DNA from 3 places in the Halomonas sp. ATBC28 genome. Region 1 is predicted to be linked to each of the others. Evidence: predicted binding sites of a transcription regulator. Region 1 holds the regulator's gene; each other region holds the start of a gene.
The links. Region 1 encodes FNR, which switches genes on or off when oxygen is low (the NO sensors DNR and NnrR bind a similar motif). Its sites were predicted from a motif close to TTGATNTANATCAA; they were not measured.

Region 1 (2,191 bases):
TAGATCCTCGCGAAGCGGATGTGTTTACGCTGCGCCATCTCGAATCCCTCGGCTTTAATCGCATCAGCCTGGGCGTGCAGGATTTAAGCCCGCTGGTGCAGAAAGCGATTAACCGTATTCAGCCTCGGGTACTTACCGAAACGCTGATGGAGGAGGCGCATCGCCTGGGCTTTCGCTCGCTCAATCTCGACCTAATTTATGGCTTGCCATTTCAGACTGAAAAGAGCTTTGCCAACACCCTACGCCAGGTGATCGAGCTCAACCCGGCGCGCCTTTCTGTGTTTAATTACGCGCATATGCCCGAGCGTTTTGCCCCGCAGCGGCGCATTAATGTCGATGACTTGCCAGGCGGAGAAGAGAAGCTAGCGATTCTGCGCACCACCATCGAAATGCTCACCGCAGCTGGCTATGTGCATATCGGTATGGATCACTTTGCCCGCCCTGACGATAGCCTGGCTATTGCCCAGCGCGAAGGCTCGCTGCAGCGCAACTTCCAGGGCTACTCCAGCCATGCTCAGTGCGACTTAATCGGGCTTGGCGTATCGGCGATTTCGCGCATTGATGACGTCTATGCGCAGAACCCGAGCGATCTGGCAAGCTACGAAGCGACGCTGGATCAGGGGCAGCTTGCCACCGTGCGTGGCATACGCTTAAGTGATGACGACCTGATCCGGCGGGACGTGATTGAGCGGCTGATGTGCGATATGGGCATTGACCTGGCCGCCGTTAGTCAACGCTGGAACATCGATGCCCCCCGCTACTTTGCGCCAGCGCTTGAGCGCCTGCAGAGCGCCGAACAGGATGGCCTGCTGACCCGCCGCGGTGATCAGCTTAACGCCACGCCGACGGGGCGGCTGCTGATTCGCCATATAGCAATGGCGTTTGATACCCATCTTTCCGGGCAAACGGGACAACAGTATTCTAAGATTGTTTAATCACCTTATTGCAGGCATGCTAAAGCGACTATAATAAGTAAGGATTTTCTAATTGATAAGCGGGACCCTCTCAAGGAGCAAAGCATGTTGGAACCCATGAGCCGTCGGCGCTCGCTACTCCATGAAGCTCGCTGCCAAACCTGCAGTTTGAGCTCACTGTGCCTGCCACTTGCCCTTGAGCTGGACGACGTGGGGCAGTTCGACGCCATTATTCGTCGTCGCGCGCCGCTGAAAAAAGGCGAACCGCTGTTTCGTCAGGGCGACACCTTTACCAGCGTTTACGCAGTCCGTTCGGGCAGTTTGAAACAGATCACCGCCGAAGGTAACGGCAGCGAGCAGTTGACCAATTTCTACCTGCCCAGTGAATTGGTGGGGTTGGATGGCATTGACGAAGAGCATTACCCCGGTAGCGTTATCGCCCTGGAAACGACCACCGTCTGCGAGATTCCTTTTGACCGCCTGGACTTACTCTCGGAGGAGCTACCCGAACTGCGTGGCCAGCTTTATCGTAGCATGAGCAAAGAGTTGCGCGATGACCGGCGTATGATGCGGCTACTTTCGCGTAAAACCGCCGATCAGCGGCTAGCAAGTTTTTTGATTACCCTCTCGGATCGTTTTCGTCGCCGGGGCTACTCGCCTTACAGCTTTCGCCTCTCAATGCCCAGGGCTGATATCGGCAACTACCTGGGCTTAGCGGTGGAAACGGTCAGCCGCATACTAAGCCGCTTTCAGCAGCAGAGCGTGGTGGCGGTCTCCGGGCGAGAGGTCAACATTCTCGATATGCCGCGCTTGATTACCCTCGCCGAAGAGGAAGAGCAAACAGTTAGCTGACGTTAAAGGCTTGGATACGCCCCGCCAGTAGCTCTGCTTGCTTGGCCTCAAGGCCTTCAAAATCGAACAGGCTGCGGTCGGCCAACTGGGAAGGGGCAATGTTGGTGACAGCCTTGAACATGCTCTCCAGGCGGCCAGGAAACTTTTTGTCCCACTCGGCGAGCATCTCTTTGACCACCTGACGCTGCATATTAGGCTGTGAACCGCACAGGTTGCAGGGAATAATCGGAAACGCCATCAGCCGCGAAAACTCGGCGATATCAGCCTCTTTGCAGTAGGCCAACGGCCGAATAACGATATTCTTCCCATCATCGGATAGCAGCTTTGGCGGCATCGCTTTCAGGTTGCCGCCAAAGAACATATTGAGAAACAGTGTTTCGAGAATATCTTCCCGGTGATGGCCCAGGGCTATCTTATTGGCGCCA
Region 2 (2,191 bases), on a different contig from region 1:
GGGTAAGATCGTTTAAATAGGTATTTGTTACGAGGAGCCCTATGCGTCTGCGTATTTTGTCTGACCTGCACCTGGAGTTTTTTGACGGGAACCGCGAGCTGCCTGAGGTGGAGGCAGATGTAGTGGTTCTGGCGGGGGATATTCACCGTAAGTGCGAAGGCCTTGCCTGGGCGCGCCACCAGTTTCCAGACACGCCGATTATCTATGTACCAGGCAACCATGAGTTCTACGGTACCTGCATGCCGCTGCTGCGTGATGAGCTGGCGCTCGAAGCCGAGCGGCTCGACATTGAGCTTCTGGATAATCGTGCCGTCACCTTCAATGGCGTACGCTTTTACGGTACAACGCTATGGACTGACTTTGCGTTGTACGCCGGTGACCCAACGCAAAACCCCGCCGATACTGAGTCTAAGGCGTTGCGCTACATGCCCGACTTTAAAATCGTTCAAACCTCGCCAGGGGAGACATTCACACCTCAGGCAAGCCAGCAGGTGCATGCAGAAGCGCTTGCTTGGCTCGAAAAAGAGCTGTCCCAGCCGTTTGATGGCCCTAAGGTGGTGGTTAGCCATCATGCCCCGCTACACGACTGTATCCCAGGCCAATATCTGGGCGACGCGTTATCCCCCGCGTTTGCTTCCCACTTGCCTCATTTAATGGGCAATATGGATGTATGGGTACACGGACATGTTCACGAACCCGTGGATATTCTGCGTAACGGCACGCGTATCATTGCCAACCCTGGTGGATACCCTGATGAGTTTACTCCAGCGGTGTTTAAGCCAGGCTGGGTGGTTGAAGTATAAAAATAAATAAAATCAGTTATTTAATGTCTTTTTTAGGTTGTTAATCACTTGCTGGCAGTCATGCCAGCAAGTGCTACTTTGGTTTAATTTTCACTACTGCTGCTTGCGTCTGAAAGTCATGCTACTTATCTTCTTGTTTGTATGATGTATGACATATTGATCCGGATAATTAGATCGCCTATGCCAAGCAGCGAAGAGTGGGTTTGAGTTTAAAAGTCTTTGATTGACCAACAAGGGCTGCGTTTGTCCGCCTTCGTTATTTTAATGCGGCAATGAGCGGGATGCTGATCTGCGCGCTAACACCGCCTATATGGAGAATTGTTTTATGTCGAGTCACGACACTCCCACGATAACCGATATGCAGGTCATTCCCGTGGCAGGGCGCGATAGCATGTTACTCAATATCGGTGGAGCGCACTCGCCGTATTTTACCCGCAACCTGGTTATCCTCAAGGATAGTCACGGTAATGTAGGGGTGGGCGAAGCCCCCGGTGGCGAGACGATTCAGACGTCACTTGAGCAGTCAAGAGAGATGGTGGTCGGTCAGTCGATCGGAAAAATGCGCTCCATGATTGCGTCGTTGCACAATGCCGGACGGAGTGCCGATTTTGAAGATTTCGGTAAAGGATCCTGGACATTTGAGCTACGCATCAATGCAGTTGCCGCGCTTGAAGCGGCGTTACTTGATTTGATGGGGAAATTTCTGGGAGTGCCGGTGGCAGAGCTCCTAGGCAACGGCAAGCAGCGTGACAGCGTTGACGTGCTGGGATACTTATTCTTTATCGGTGATGGGCACGCTACGCCGTTGGATTTCCGCCGTGGCACCGGGGGCTTGGATCACGACTGGTACTGTTTGCGCGACGAGGCGGCCATGACCCCTCAGCACATTGTTGAGCTAGCTCAGGCGGCGCACGATCGATACGGCTTTAAAGACTTTAAGTTAAAGGGCGGGGCTCTGGCTGGCGAGCAAGAAATAGCGGCCGTCAAGGCGCTGCACAATGCGTTTCCGGATGCGCGCACGACCATTGACCCTAACGGTGCTTGGTCGCTCGAAGAGGCGATCCGGCTGTGCAAGGATCTCCACGGTGTGATTGCCTACGCAGAGGATCCTTGCGGGGCAGAACAGGGCTTTTCCGGTCGCGAGATTTTAGCTGAGTTTCGCCATGCCACCGGTCTGCCTGTCGCCACCAACATGGTAGCCACCAACTGGCGGGAAATGGCCCACGCGCTGATGCTGCGCTCAGTCGATATTCCATTAGCCGACCCGCACTTCTGGACACTTTCCGGTGCTGTACGTGTCTCCCAGCTCTGCCAGGATCATGGTATGACCTGGGGCTCGCACTCCAACAATCATTTCGATATTTCGCTTGCCATGTTCGCCCAGGTGG
Region 3 (2,191 bases), on a different contig from region 1:
TCCCGACAACGGCCCACTAAGCGCTGATACTCCTGGGTACCCTGCTGTTTCCAGGCGAACTCTTCATCACTCAGCGCGCGCTTAACCTTTGCGGGTTCCCCCATCACCAGCGACTGGGGCTCACACTCGAAGCCCGCCTTAACGAACGCTGCTGCCGCAACGATAGACCTCTCAGCAATGTTGGCGCCATCCATCACCACGGCGTTCATACCCACCATGGCATCACGCCCAATCACGCACCCATGCAGTACCGCGCCATGGCCGATATGGCCATCCTTCTCAACTTTGGTGACGCAGCCAGGAAAGCCGTGCATAACACAGGTATCCTGAAGGTTGGATCCCTCTTCCAGCACAAGACGGCCGAAATCGCCGCGCATCACCGCGCCAGGGCCTACATAACAGTTGGGGCCCACGATCACATCCCCGATCAACACTGCCGTTGGGTGGACATAAGCCGTCGGGTGTACCACCGGCGTCACCCCTTCAAGTCGATAGTAAGGCATAACACTCTCCGTTAGCTTGATTGGCCGTGTGGGGTGTTGCCCCCACCGCCAGTTCTTCGAACTGCTCGGCCACTGCTTTATTAGTTGTGTAGCCACCTAGAGTTATCGCGCCTTTGCTGCACTGATTGCGTCATGGGGCGCTCCTCCACTCACTCTTTTTTGATACACCATATAAACAAAGACTATATTTTGCGTAACAAAACATCAAACACTTTACCTGTCGCCGTCTACTGAAGAATGGGCACACCGCTATCTAAAAACTCGACGCACCCTGCTGTAAGTCAGTTTTTTAGACGACCTTGGTTTTTTTATACCATCGTCTAACAATTATCTTATATTCGCAAAAAAGTCACACAAGTTATTGTTAATAAATAACAAACTACCAACAACACCAACAAGCGACACATTATAATCACCCATATAATATTGATGTGTATCAAAATAAATCTATACTCGGCAGAGATTCATCCTGTGGATCACAGGCCGAACGGTCACTGGCGGGCACCGCCGACCGCGAAAAGGGCATGCGCCTTCCAATAAAAACGACCTGCCACTTTTCAAGGGCACTGACACAAGGACATTACCCATGAGCCAAGCGCCCCTGCTTTACAGCGTGGAAGACGGCGTCGCCTGCATCACGCTGAACCGCCCCGAAAGCTTGAACAGCTTCAATACCGAAATGCATGCCGAGATGCGCAAGGTGCTAAAAGCCGTGCGCCAGGATTCAAGCGTTCGCGCTTTGCTGCTGACCGGCAGCGGTCGAGGTTTCTGCGCCGGCCAGGATCTTTCCGACCGTAGCGTCGCGCCCGACGCAGAAGCCCCCGACCTCGGCGAGTCGCTTGAGAAACGTTACAACCCCATGCTGCGCGCCCTTAAAGACATGCCGTTCCCCACCATTTGTGCGGTGAACGGCGTGGCCGCAGGTGCCGGTGCCAACATCGCCCTGGCCTGCGACATCGTATTGGCCGCGCGCTCGGCAAGCTTTATTCAGGCCTTCTGTAAGATCGGCTTGATTCCAGACTCCGGCGGCACCTGGACATTGCCTAACTTAGTGGGCATGGCCCGCGCCAAGGGCCTGGCGATGCTGGGCGACAAGCTGCCCGCCGAGACCGCCGAACAGTGGGGCATGATCTGGCGCTGCGTCGACGATGAGGCGCTTCAAGAAGAAGCCATGAGCATGGCTCGCCACCTGGCCACTCAACCCACTCATGGCCTAGCGCTGATTAAACGCGCCCTACATGCCAGCAGCGATAACAGCTTCAACGAGCAGCTCGACCTGGAACGCGACCTGCAACGCCTTGCTGGGCGCAGCGAAGATTACCGCGAAGGCGTCAGTGCTTTTATGGAAAAACGTCGCCCCACCTTCAAGGGAGAGTGATATGCCAACCCTTCTCTCTACCGCCACTATTAGCATCATCAGCACAGGCGCCATTAATGCCTTGACCGATAGCCGTTTGGTTATCGAGGCTATCGTCGAGAACCTTGAGGCCAAGCGTCAGGTGTTTGCTCGGCTCGAAGCCCTATACGAGGAAAGCTTTCATGCGTGATTCCCAACTGAACCCGCAGCAACTGGCGGAAGCCTGCGCCGAGGCAATGTTTTCCCGTGACCACGCCAGCCAAGGGCTGGGCATGCGTATTACTCGCGTGGCCCCCGGCTTCGCCGAACTGACCATGACCGTGCGCCAGGA

Region 2: a site for FNR is predicted at 960-973, ahead of E0L35_RS04635 (enolase C-terminal domain-like protein). Genes of this name have one in related genera too.
Region 3: a site for FNR is predicted at 930-943, ahead of paaG (2-(1,2-epoxy-1,2-dihydrophenyl)acetyl-CoA isomerase PaaG). Genes of this name have one in related genera too.

Annotation. Positions count from the first base shown of each region.
Region 1 is NZ_VCQL01000004.1:146,506-148,696, reverse strand. It holds gene hemN (oxygen-independent coproporphyrinogen III oxidase) at 1-935, shown strand, start outside; gene fnr (fumarate/nitrate reduction transcriptional regulator Fnr) at 1,020-1,766, shown strand; gene ttcA (tRNA 2-thiocytidine(32) synthetase TtcA) at 1,759-2,191, opposite strand, start outside.
Region 2 is NZ_VCQL01000003.1:230,035-232,225, forward strand. It holds gene E0L35_RS04630 (metallophosphoesterase) at 42-803, shown strand; gene E0L35_RS04635 (enolase C-terminal domain-like protein) at 1,129-2,191, shown strand, end outside.
Region 3 is NZ_VCQL01000012.1:45,335-47,525, forward strand. It holds gene paaY (phenylacetic acid degradation protein PaaY) at 1-503, opposite strand, end outside; gene paaG (2-(1,2-epoxy-1,2-dihydrophenyl)acetyl-CoA isomerase PaaG) at 1,090-1,881, shown strand; gene E0L35_RS26665 (3-hydroxyacyl-CoA dehydrogenase NAD-binding domain-containing protein) at 1,883-2,050, shown strand; gene paaI (hydroxyphenylacetyl-CoA thioesterase PaaI) at 2,043-2,191, shown strand, end outside.